4 regions of the Geobacillus sp. E263 genome follow, and region 3 is predicted to be linked to each of the others. Evidence: riboswitches for the same ligand, from Rfam matches in the RefSeq annotation. Region 3 holds a riboswitch; each other region holds the start of a gene.
The links. A riboswitch is a leader RNA that binds a small molecule or an ion and turns the genes downstream of it on or off. The one in region 3 is predicted to bind S-adenosylmethionine.

Region 1 (3,158 bases), 1.5 Mb from region 3:
TCCATTCCACAGAGCGCGGGATTGTGAATGGTTCTGCCATTATGGTCCTTCCTTTCATTGTGTTAATTCGTTGCTGCAAGCACTGTTTGTGCGAAAAGGGAACGGATTTCTTTAGTGCTAGATAATGTTTCACGTTGCAAAATGAGGCTTCTACCAAGACGAAGGGCATAACGTTTTGCTTGTAAGCGTTCCTCTTTATCCTCAATGCCATCAAGGTCAGCAACATGTGCTAGCCCAATCGTGCGGCGGATGACTTCACATCCGGCAAAGCCGATCGCGTCAATAAACGTGTGATGCAGCACGTCTTCTAATAATCCTTCTGTTTTTGCATATGGTTCTACATTGTGAGTGCGCCAAAGATCAGAAAAGACTGTCGAGAATACATCCCAAGTTTTGTCGATATGAGCAAATAACGGTTCTTGTTGTTGTTCTGGGCGGGACAACGCATTTAACAGCAAGTTTGCGAAAAATTGGCCGATGTCAAAACCGAACGGGCCATAAAACGCAAACTCTGGATCAATGATTTTCGTTTCTTCGTCGCTGGCGAAAATGCTTCCAGTATGCAAATCACCGTGGATGAGCGCATCTCCTCCGGTTAAAAACTTGCGCTTTAATTTGGCGACTTCTAAGCGGAGCTTGTCATCGTTCCAAAGCGCTTCTACATCATCGCGAAGCTCGTCTTCAAAGTTGTTCGTTTCATGATTAAAGAACGGATCGGTAAATACAAGGTCTTCGGTGATTTTGCATAATTCCGGATTAACAAAACTTTGCGCCAGTTGTTTTTTTTCTTGTTGATTCATGCCAAAGTCGGAAGTGTAAAACGATGTCTTTGCGATAAATTCGCCAATATGCTGCGATAAAAGCGGATATGTTTTTCCTTCAATCAACCCTTTGCGGGCGATTTGCAAGTGAGATAAATCTTCCATAACGGTAATTGCCAAAGATTCATCGGAATAGTATACTTTTGGCACGTATTGCGGAACATAGCTTGCGAATGTGCGCAGCGCATTGCTTTCAATAACAGCGCGTTTTAATGTGAGCGGCCAGCTTTCACCGACTACTTTTGCGTACGGGAGCGCTTGCTTTACGATGATTCCTTTCTTCGTTTGCTGATCGACGATGCGGAAAACAAGATTTAAGTTGCCGTCGCCGATTTCGCGGCAGGCAAGCGGTGTTCCTTCCGGAAAGAGCCCAAGCCGGACTGCCAAAGAAATGGCGCCTTGTTCCGTTAATGGTTCATAAACCGATGGATGAGAAACTGACATAATGCAAATCCTCCTTCATGTAAATTAAAAAGCCTCTTTCTGCATAGAAAGAGGCTTGAAGATTCCGTATCTTCGCACCTCTTATCTTTCAGAAAGACCTAGTCTTTCTGTTGGACTTAGCACCGTGCCCTGCGGAAGTAGCGAACTTCCGGCGCCAAAAAAGTGCGCCCTATCTCACGATAGTATTACGGTCGGTTGCTGGGCTTCATTGGGCCAATTCCCTCAGCCAACTCTTGATAAGAGTATGTCAGCATATTCACTTTTTTTTAATTTTCGTTATGTTGGCAATTTTGATGTTTTGTGCTTGATTCGAATCATACATGGTCATGAACCGATTTGTCAACACTTTTTTAAAAATTTTTTTCGGCAGCGATGTAATCGTCAGCGCGGCGATCCGCAAAAATCGGGATTTGTTTTCGCACTTCACTTACTTTTTTTAGATCGATTTGTGCCATTAACGTGCAAGGTTCTTCATTTGCTTCTGCAACGATTTCTCCCCATGGGTCAATTATCAGAGAATGGCCGGCAAAGACATTGTTTGGGTCGCTGCCAGCGCGGTTGCATGCGATGACGTAGCATTGATTTTCAATCGCGCGCGCCGCAAGCAGTGTACGCCAATGCGAAAGGCGAGGAAGCGGCCACTCGGCGACGACAAATAACACTTCCGCCCCTTGGACCATATGGATGCGAATCCATTCTGGGAAGCGGATGTCATAACAAATGACGCCTGCACATCGAGTGTTTTCTAATGTGAACAATCCCATTTCTTCCCCTGGCTGTAAGTAAAGATGTTCATCCATCAGCTGGAACAAATGGAGTTTGCTATATTCGCCAACGATGATGCCGTTTCGGTCGGCGATGTACATCGTATTGGTGACGCCGCGATCTGTTTTTCTGGCAATTGATCCAGCGACAATATTGACATGATGCGACTTGGCAAGTTTTTGAATGAACGCTTTTGTACGCATACCGCCCTCATCGGCAATCTCATCGAGTCTGGTTAAGTCATAGCCAGTCGTCCATAGTTCAGGAAGGACGATAATATCTGGGTGATTTTTTGAAATTTTTTCTATCTCTCTTTCAACGCGCCGTTCGTTTTCATTAGGATTGCCAAAAGCGATATCTAGCTGAAGACATGCGATTTTTATCGTCATGAACATTCACCTCGAAAAAATTTTACTTTACATTTTGATTTTTACGATATATGATTTTGCACTAGAATTTCAAGAAATTTTTGAGAAGGTGTTCATGATGAAACAGTTTCCTCCATCCGAGTTATTGCAGAGCCTTCCAAAACAGTTTTTTGCTTCGCTTGTCGATAAAGTCGCAAAAAAAATGGCGGAGGGGCATGACATCATCAATTTAGGGCAAGGAAACCCCGACCAGCCGACGCCGCCGCATATCGTTGAGGCGATGCAAAAAGCGGTGGCGAACCCGAAATATCACAAATATTCGCCATTTCAAGGATATTCCTTTTTGAAACGCGCCGTTGCTGCGTTTTATGAACGCGAATACGGCGTTGCCATTGATCCGGAAAAAGAAGTGGCGATTTTGTTTGGCGGAAAGGCAGGGCTTGTAGAGATTCCGCAATGTTTAGCCAATCCAGGCGATATTGTGCTCGTGCCTGACCCGGGATATCCGGATTATTGGTCGGGGATTGCGCTGGCCCGTGCGAAAATGGTGATGATGCCATTGCGTGCGGAAAATCAGTTTTTGCCTGATTATGCTGAAATTCCTGAACATATCGCAGAAAAAGCAAAAATCATGTTTTTAAACTATCCGAATAACCCGACTGGGGCGATCGCTTCTAAGGAGTTCTTTGAAGAAACAGTGTCGTTTGCTGCAAAACACGGAATTTGCGTCGTTCATGATTTTGCTTACGGTGCGATTGGC
Region 2 (3,158 bases), 1.0 Mb from region 3:
ATCCGGCAACCCTGAAGTAAGAAAAATGCTTGGATACAAACCACGCGAATATATTGGCAAACATTTTACTCAGTTTATCGCCCCAGACCAAATTGAAAAAGCAAAAAAAAAATTTGAACGAACATTAAAAGGAGAAAGTTGTGAATATGATTTACAAGTAAAGCATAAAAATGGAAAAATTATTGACATGCATTTTAAAACCATTCCAATAATTCATGGAAATCGCTTGAAAGGAATTTATGTGATTGGCCAAAATATGACGGAACTCAATCGCTACCGAAAAGAGCTGGAAAACTTATATCATAAACATACACTCATATTAAATTCTATTGCTGAAGGAGTTTGTGGGATTGATAAACATGGAAATATCGTTTTCTGGAATCCAGCTGCAGAACGAATGACGGGATATAAAGCGGAAGAAGCCATTGGAAAAGCATCGCATGATATCATTCACCATACGAAAAAAGATGGAACTCCTTACTCTATTGATGAATGCCCAATTGATCTCGCCATTCAAGATGGGAAAACATATCATATTAGTGAAGATATTTTTTGGAAAAAAGATGGTACCCATTTCCCCGTTTCCTATACGGTAACGCCTGTTTTGGAAAATGGAGCCGTCGTTGATGCGGTATTGACATTCACCGATATTACCGAACTGAAAAAAACAGAAGAATTCATTCGAACATCGGAAAAGCTCTCAGTTGCCGGCCAGCTAGCGGCTGGGATCGCCCATGAAATTCGCAATCCGCTTACAGCCATAAAAGGATTTATACAACTATTGCAATTCGAACTTGACGTGAAAAAACCTTACCTTCACATTATTGAATCAGAAATTCAGCGCATTGAACTTATTTTAGGCGAACTATTAGTGTTGGCAAAACCACAAGCAACCAAATTTACAAAAAGTGATATTGGCGTTTTGCTTCAACATGTCACCACTTTATTAGAAACACAAGGTATTTTGCATAACATCCAAATTATTACAAAAATTGATCCATCTCTTCCTCTCATTGAATGTGACGAAAACGGATTAAAGCAAGTATTTATTAATTTCTTAAAAAATGCAATGGAAGCGATGAAAAGCGGTGGACATATTTTTATTGAGGCACAAAAAAAGGATGAATATTCCGTTCTTATCCGCTTTATCGACGAAGGCTGCGGAATTCCAAAAGAACAGCTAGAAAAAATAGGAAAACCGTTCTTTACAACAAAAGAAAAAGGTACTGGCCTCGGAATAATGATCAGTAAAAAAATTATCGAAGACCACGGTGGAACGATGTCGATTATGAGTGAAGAGAATAAAGGAACAACCGTCGAAGTAACATTGCCGATCCGCGTTTCTGCATCCTCTGTTTTGCATAATTCCCTATTATCCGGTTGACATGCATGGAAAAGGTCGGACAACAAACCGCCCTTTTCTTTCCTGATTTCTTTATTCCTCTACTGTGTTATATCAGCAAAAAATTAATTCCTATCGAAAAACTAGGATTGACTTTTGTGTGAATTATGTTAAAATTTTAATCAATTACATCAAACTTATCGAGAGTGAGGGAGGGAACTGGCCCGATGAACTCCGGCAACCTGCTTCATGAAAAAGTAAGGTGCTAATTCCAGCAAAATGGGTGCCATTTTGGAAGATAGGGTGAGTGTGCGACCTTTTCGCTCTTTCCAAAATGGGGAGCGTTTTTTATGACTGGACATAGCGCCATTACAGAAAATAGTCGTTTATTTTTATAACTATATAGCCGATTAATCCGCTTTACTTTATAGGATTTTTAAAGGAGGAGCAATATGCTGACTTATCACACATGGGAGCAAGAAAAACCTTCATTCCCTCACGACAATGAAACAAAAGGAGCGCTTGATGTTCTTACTTGGGCATACGACGAATATAAAGATGATGTTGTTTATGCCTGCAGCTTTGGAATTGAAGGGATTGTTTTGATTGACTTAATTTCGAAAGTGAAACGAGATGCGGAAATCGTGTTTCTTGACACAGGGCTCCACTTTCGCGAAACGTATGAAACGATCGAAAAAGTAAAAGAAAAATATCCTTTCCTCCGCATCGTGATGAAAAAACCAAGTTTATCACTAGAAGAACAAGCGCAACAGTTCGGGAATGAATTATGGAAACACAACCCAAATAAATGTTGTGAATTGCGAAAAGTCATTCCGCTGCGCGAAGTATTAACAGGGGTAACCGCTTGGATTTCCGGATTGCGCCGCGAACAATCGCCAACACGCAGCCATGTCGAATATATCAATAAAGATGACAAATTCCAATCGATTAAAATATGCCCGCTTATTCATTGGACATGGAAAGATGTATGGAATTATGTATACAAACATCATCTTCCGTACAATGTACTTCACGATCGCGGCTATCCAAGCATTGGTTGTGAACCTTGTACGTCCCCTGCACTCGATCCAAATGATTTACGCTCCGGCAGATGGGTCGGTCACGGGAAAACAGAGTGCGGGCTTCACATCACATAAGGAGAGGCATGATGATGCTCCTAGCAGTTGCTTTTATTGTTTCCTTCTTCTTTGCGATGAATATCGGAGCAAGCGGAGCTGCCGCTGCGATGGGAGTTGCTTACGGATCAGGCGCTATCCAACGTAAATCAACAGCTCTTCTTCTTTGCGGGTTAGGAGTTTTTCTTGGCAGTCTAGGCGGCGGCGAAGTTGTCAAAACGATCGGATCAGGAATCGTGCCATCATCTATATTGACGATTCAAATTGTCGTCATCATTTTGACAGCAGCGGCCATTTCACTATTTGCTGCCAACATCATGGGCATTCCGCTATCCACAAGTGAAATTACAGTCGGGTCCGTTGTCGGCGTCGGCATCGCTTATCAAGCAGTATACTTTCATCAATTGGTGTTTATTGTTTCTATATGGATCATTATTCCGATTATTGCCTTTGTTTTCACGTTTTTTATCGGTAAGTGGTTTTTAACGCTAAAGCAAAAATATCCACAATTAGAACAAGGCACATGGCAAAAAACGTTTATGACGCTTCTCATTATTACTGGCTTTTTTGAAGCGTTCTCCGCCGGAATGAACAACGTTGCTAACGCAGTCGGACCGCTTGTCGGTGCCGGTTTGATTTCCGTTTCATACGCGACTGTTTTCGGCGGGCTGTTTGTTGCT
Region 3 (3,158 bases):
TGGAAGAAGCACTTTCCAAATAATCGTGGCCGTTGTCGCTCCCATCGCTTTGGCCGCTTCGATGACACCTTTATCAATTTCGCGAAGCGCAATTTCCACCATTCTCGCGTAAAATGGCGCCGCTCCAATAATGAGTGCTGGCAATGCCGCATTTGCGCCAAGAATCGTTCCGACAACGAATTTCGTAAACGGGATTAACAAAATAATTAATATGATAAATGGGATGGAACGAAAAATGTTAACGATAGCGGCGATGATCATATTCGCCAAGCTGTTTTCCCATAAGTTTCCCTTTGACGTTAAAAATAAAAGCAGTCCAAGAATCGTTCCTAATATAAATGTTGCAACGACAGAAATTCCTGTCATATAAAGCGTTTCAACGGTCGCTGCCCAAATCATATCCCACTCTACATTTGGTAAGAGGTTAGCGAGCATCCGTAATCACCTCCACCGCTACTTGCTGCTTTCGAATATAATCGATCGCGCGGGCAACTTCCTCTTTCTCTCCATCCATATGAACAAACAGCACACCGTAAGCGCCTTGATGAGTTTGCGAAATTTTTCCTTGAAGAATATTCGCATCAACTTGAAATTGGCGAACAACGTTAGCAATCAGCGGCTGTTCCGTAACCTCTCCAACAAACGTCAATTGAAAAACCGTTCCTTTTGGATATTTATCGAGTAAATGCGCAATCGTTTCTTTCGTTTCCTCCGGTTCGATGACCTGCTGTACAAATCGTTTCGTAATCTCCTGCTTTGGCTGCCGGAACACTTGCAGCACTTCTCCTTGTTCGACAATTTTTCCGTTTTCCATCACTGCAACGCGGTTGCAAATTTTACGAATCACGTGCATTTCATGGGTAATTAATACAATTGTCAATCCTAAACGCTTATTAATATCCACCAAAAGTTCCAAAATGGAGTCGGTTGTCTGCGGGTCTAGCGCGGATGTCGCCTCATCGCACAATAACACTTTTGGATTGTTCGCCAAAGCGCGCGCGATGCCGACGCGCTGCTTTTGCCCGCCGCTAAGCTGTGACGGATAGGCGTTTTCTCTTCCTTGCAAACCTACAAGCTGAATCAACTCGTCTACTCGTTTTTTCCGCTGTTCTTTCGGTACACCGGCAATTTCTAATGGAAACGCAATGTTTTCGCGAACCGTTCTTGACCATAATAAATTAAAATGCTGAAAAATCATTCCGATTTCCTGACGGGCCTTTCGCAATTCCTTTCCTTTAATATTAGCAATATCCCGTCCAGCGACAATGACTTTCCCTTTGGTCGGTTTTTCCAATCCGTTAAGGAGACGGATTAATGAACTTTTTCCCGCCCCGCTATATCCGATGATTCCGAAAATTTCGCCTTCTTTAATTTGCAAAGAGACATTATCCACTGCTGTTACAGATCCATTGGCCGCTTCATATATTTTTGTCACGTTTTCTAATGTAATCATGCACATTTCCACCTTCCCTCATGTAAAAGACGGCTCGCCGCAAAAAGAAAGCCTTTCTGCTCAAGAGAACAGAAAGGCAATGATTACCGTTCTGTCTCTTATCTCTCAAAGCAGACGCTTTGTGTGAATTGGCACCATTTCAGCGAGTACGCTGACGGTTGCCGGGCTTCATTGGGCACATCCCTCCACCTCTCTTGATAAGAGCACAAAAAACACTTTATTCAATTAAAATCTCTCAATAATTACGAATGTGATTTTATCACTATATGTCGAATAGTGTCAATAGAAATGTTATATCATTATGGAAAATGGCATGATTATCATTTCTTGTGATTATGAGACGGAAACATCAGATGTAATTCCGGTAGCAGCCGCAATTGCCTGTTCTAAATCTTCGATTAAGTCATCGATATTTTCGATGCCGACAGATAGACGAACTAAATCTTCTGTCACTCCAGATGATTTTAGTTCTTCTTCGTTTAGCTGTTGATGTGTGGTGCTTGCAGGATGGATAATTAAACTTTTCGCGTCGCCAACGTTGGCAACATGCGACCATAATTTTACACTGTTGATCAATTTCGCTCCTGCCTCTCTGCCGCCTTTTACGCCAAATACAACGATGGAACCCGCTCCTTTTGGCAAATATTTTTTCGCTAGTTCTTTTGCTGGATGACTGCCATGTTCTGGATAAAGCACCCACTCTATTGCTGGATGACGATCTAAATACTCGACGATTTTTCTTGTATTCGCAATATGTTCTTTCATACGTACATGCAATGTTTCAAGACCAAGCTGAATTTGAAAGGCATTAAATGGGCTAATCGCTGGACCTAAATCGCGAAGCAGCTGCACGCGAGCTTTGACAATGTATGCAGCAGGTCCAAACGCCTCAGCATACACAAGGTTGTGATAGCTTGGATCAGGAGTAATAAATCCTGGAAACTTCGGCGAATTCCAGTCAAAATTACCACCATCAACAATGATGCCGCCTAAGGTCGTCCCATTCCCAACAAGCCATTTTGTGGCGGAATGGATCACGATATTCGCCCCATGTTCAATTGGTCTGCACAAATAAGGAGTGGCGAATGTGTTGTCGATAATGAGCGGAATTCCCGCTTCACGAGCGATTTGCGCCACCGCCTCAATATCTAATATGTGCAAACTAGGGTTGCCAATCGTTTCGGCGAAAATTGCTTTCGTTTTTGGTGTAATCGCTGCTCGGAAATTTTCCGGATTAGACGGATCGACAAAGTGGGTTTTAATTCCGTATTTCGGCAATGTATTGACGAACAAATTATATGTACCGCCATATAACGTAGATGCCGATACAATTTCATCCCCAGCTCCGGCGATATTCAAAATGGCCAGTGTAATGGCGGCCATTCCGCTAGCGAGAGCAAGACTGCCCACTCCACCTTCCAGCTGTGCCACCCTTTCTTCCAATACGGTAACCGTCGGATTGTGGATGCGTGTATAAATATATCCTTCTTCTTTTAGACCAAAAAGGTTCGCGGCATGATCCGTATTGGCAAATAAATAGGCGTTCGATTGATAAATAGGAACCGCACGCGCTCCAGTGGCAGGATCAGGCTTTAATCCGCCATGAATGGCTACTGTTTCGAAACGGTATTGTTTTTCACTCATTGAAACTCTCTCCCCCTTTACCTTTTATAATAAAACCCCTCTTCTTCTAAGAAGAGAGGGG
Region 4 (3,158 bases), 150 kb from region 3:
AATTCATATCCTTTTTCCACTAATTCATCCCGCAGCTCAAGGTAATTGTAAATTTCGCCATTAAAAATAATCCAATACCGCTCATTTTCGTAAGAAAGCGGCTGATGACCTGCTTCTAAATCAATGATGCTTAAGCGGCGGAACCCGAAATGGACATATTCATCAAAATAGTATCCATGATCGTCCGGACCACGATGTGTAATCATATCATTCATCTCTTCGAACGTTTTCTGCCATTGTTCGTCTGGCATTTTCGGCTCATCATGAACGCATCCGATAAACCCACACATGTTTTGTTTCACCTGTCCTCTTATATTTACCCTATTGGTTATACCATACATAATAGGAATATAGCATTTCGTTTACTCTTTTGAAACAAATTGTTGCCAATCTTTTCTGCAGAGCAGTCAAAGCAGATGCTTTTTCGTTGCGTTTGCCCTTGATTTTGCCAAAAAAAGAGAGCTACATAACGTAACTCCCTTTTCTGTTTGTTATTGCTTTGCTAACGCAAGAGCTTGCTCTTTCAATGTTTCCGCTTTATCAGTGCGCTCCCATGGAAGATCGATGTCCGTGCGTCCGAAATGGCCATAAGCCGCTGTTTGTTTATAAATTGGGCGGCGCAAATCTAACATTTTAATAATGCCAGCTGGGCGAAGATCAAAGTTGTTGCGCACCACTTCAATTAAAATATCTTCGGATACTTTTCCGGTTCCGAACGTATCAATGGAAATGGAAACCGGTCTTGCAACACCGATCGCATATGCCAACTGCACTTCACATTTATCCGCAAGTCCTGAAGCAACAATGTTTTTCGCTACATAACGCGCTGCATAGGCTGCGGAGCGGTCTACTTTTGTCGGATCTTTACCAGAAAACGCACCGCCGCCATGGCGAGCATAACCGCCATATGTGTCAACGATAATTTTCCGTCCTGTTAAGCCAGCGTCGCCTTGAGGTCCGCCGATGACGAAACGGCCTGTCGGGTTAATAAAATATTTTGTGTTTTCATCGATCAGTTCTGCTGGTACAACCGGCTTAATGACATGTTCTTTAATATCGCGCTCAATTTGTTCTTGTGTAATTTCCGGATGATGTTGCGCTGATACAACGATCGTATCAATACGCACTGGTTTTCCATTTTCATCGTATTCTACTGTTACTTGTGTTTTGCCATCTGGACGCAAATATGGCAAAATGGCTTCTTTCCGCACTTCTGACAAACGGCGTGCCAAACGATGCGCTAACGAAATCGGAAGCGGCATTAATTCTTTCGTTTCATTGCAAGCAAATCCAAACATTAACCCTTGGTCTCCAGCACCGATCGCTTCAATTTCCTCGTCAGTCATCTGACCTTCGCGGGCTTCTAACGCCTTATCGACTCCCATTGCGATATCTGGAGACTGTTCGTCAATCGATGTCAATACAGCACAAGTATCGGCATCAAAACCATATTTCGCACGAGTATAGCCAATTTCGCGAACCGTATCGCGGACGATTTTCGGGATATCTACATATGTTGATGTCGTAATTTCTCCACTTACGAGCACAAGCCCTGTTGTAACGCTCGTTTCGCATGCGACGCGAGCATTCGGATCCTTCTCTAAAATGGCATCTAAAATGGCATCGGAAATTTGGTCACAAATTTTGTCAGGATGACCTTCCGTTACAGATTCCGAAGTAAATAAACGTCTTTTTTTTGACATTCGTCAGTTTCCTCCTCTTTTCATAATCGAACGTCTAAATATTGTATTCCTGCAAACTGCAGATGATACGGTACTCATTCCCTTTTATTATAGCTTTTATATATCTTGACACATAGACATATAAAAAAACCTTTCCTGTAATTTTGAGGAAAGGTCATTGCAATCATATTGCTCCTTTCACTCTTATCGCTCAAGGACGTTGCCTTGCCACAGGTTAGCACCATTTCACACATTTCCAGTTGTGACGGTTGCTGGGTTTCATCGGGCCTGTCCCTCCACCGGCTCGGGATAAGAGTATCCGTTCAATGAGTTATCATATCGTAATTAAATAAAGAAAGTCAACAAAATTAGACAATTTTTTTATGAACAAAAATGAGAAAAATAAAAGAAAAGAAATTGTCACAAATAGTATGGACTAATAATAAAAATGTGTTATACTATTTTAAGGAGACCATTTCAATAAAAAGGAAGGTTTTGTACATGGGAGTCGCTAATATGACAAGTAAACTTACCACATTATTACAACAGCCAAATGTGTTTCATAATTTATCGGTAGCACAGCTTGTAGAAAAAGTGTTGCAACGAAATGAAGGTCGGTTGACAGCTACCGGAGCAGTTGCGGTAACGACAGGAAAATATACAGGTCGCTCTCCAAAAGATAAATACATTGTAGAAGAAGCTTCGACGAAATCAAAAATCGATTGGGGGACGACGAACCAGCCGATTTCTGAAGAAGTTTTCGAAAACTTATACAATAAGGTAATTGACTATTTAATGAAAAAAGATGAAATATTTGTTTTTAAAGGATTTGCCGGCGCTGATCCCAAATACCGCTTACCTATCCAAGTCATTAATGAATTTGCGTGGCAAAATTTATTTGCACATCAACTATTTATTCGCCCAACAGCGGAAGAACTGCAAACACACAAAGCGGAATTCACCGTTATTTGCGCACCAAACTTTAAAGCAGATCCTGCTGTTGATGGAACAAGATCGGAAACATTTATCATTATTTCTTTTGAACGGCGGATCGTGCTAATCGGTGGCACAGAATATGCTGGCGAAATGAAAAAATCGATTTTCACTGTGATGAATTATCTGCTCCCAGAACAAGGAATTTTATCGATGCATTGTTCGGCAAACGTCGGTAAAGAAGGGGATGTCGCATTATTCTTTGGTCTATCCGGCACGGGAAAAACGACGCTTTCCGCCGATCCAAACCGCCGTCTTATTGGTGATGACGAACACGGCTGGTCCAACCGCGGCATCTTTAATATCGAAGGCGGTTGCTATGCAAAATGCATCAATTTATCACGGGAAAAAGAACCGCAAATTTTTGATGCGATCGGATTCGGTGCGGTGCTCGAAAACGTTATTATCGATGAGCATACAAGACTGCCTAATTATGATGACGCTACGTTAACGGAAAATACCCGCGCTGCTTACCCTATTCAA

Region 1: linked by a shared signal. The riboswitch ahead of mtnK (S-methyl-5-thioribose kinase) and the one ahead of FNL97_RS02580 (methionine ABC transporter ATP-binding protein) in region 3 are both predicted to bind S-adenosylmethionine.
Region 2: linked by a shared signal. The riboswitch ahead of FNL97_RS15370 (phosphoadenylyl-sulfate reductase) and the one ahead of FNL97_RS02580 (methionine ABC transporter ATP-binding protein) in region 3 are both predicted to bind S-adenosylmethionine.
Region 4: linked by a shared signal. The riboswitch ahead of metK (methionine adenosyltransferase) and the one ahead of FNL97_RS02580 (methionine ABC transporter ATP-binding protein) in region 3 are both predicted to bind S-adenosylmethionine.

What each region holds. Positions count from the first base shown of each region.
Region 1 is NZ_CP041632.1:2,531,182-2,534,339, reverse strand. It holds gene mtnA (S-methyl-5-thioribose-1-phosphate isomerase) at 1-40, opposite strand, end outside; gene mtnK (S-methyl-5-thioribose kinase) at 63-1,265, opposite strand; SAM riboswitch class I at 1,344-1,508, opposite strand; gene FNL97_RS13015 (carbon-nitrogen family hydrolase) at 1,616-2,419, opposite strand; gene FNL97_RS13010 (pyridoxal phosphate-dependent aminotransferase) at 2,517-3,158, shown strand, end outside.
Region 2 is NZ_CP041632.1:2,984,498-2,987,655, forward strand. It holds gene FNL97_RS15365 (PAS domain-containing sensor histidine kinase) at 1-1,384, shown strand, start outside; SAM riboswitch class I at 1,537-1,647, shown strand; gene FNL97_RS15370 (phosphoadenylyl-sulfate reductase) at 1,795-2,499, shown strand; gene cysP (sulfate permease) at 2,514-3,158, shown strand, end outside.
Region 3 is NZ_CP041632.1:517,486-520,643, reverse strand. It holds gene FNL97_RS02585 (methionine ABC transporter permease) at 1-435, opposite strand, end outside; gene FNL97_RS02580 (methionine ABC transporter ATP-binding protein) at 425-1,453, opposite strand; SAM riboswitch class I at 1,549-1,657, opposite strand; gene FNL97_RS02575 (O-acetylhomoserine aminocarboxypropyltransferase/cysteine synthase family protein) at 1,787-3,097, opposite strand.
Region 4 is NZ_CP041632.1:671,598-674,755, reverse strand. It holds gene asnB (asparagine synthase (glutamine-hydrolyzing)) at 1-290, opposite strand, end outside; gene metK (methionine adenosyltransferase) at 492-1,703, opposite strand; SAM riboswitch class I at 1,884-1,998, opposite strand; gene pckA (phosphoenolpyruvate carboxykinase (ATP)) at 2,184-3,158, shown strand, end outside.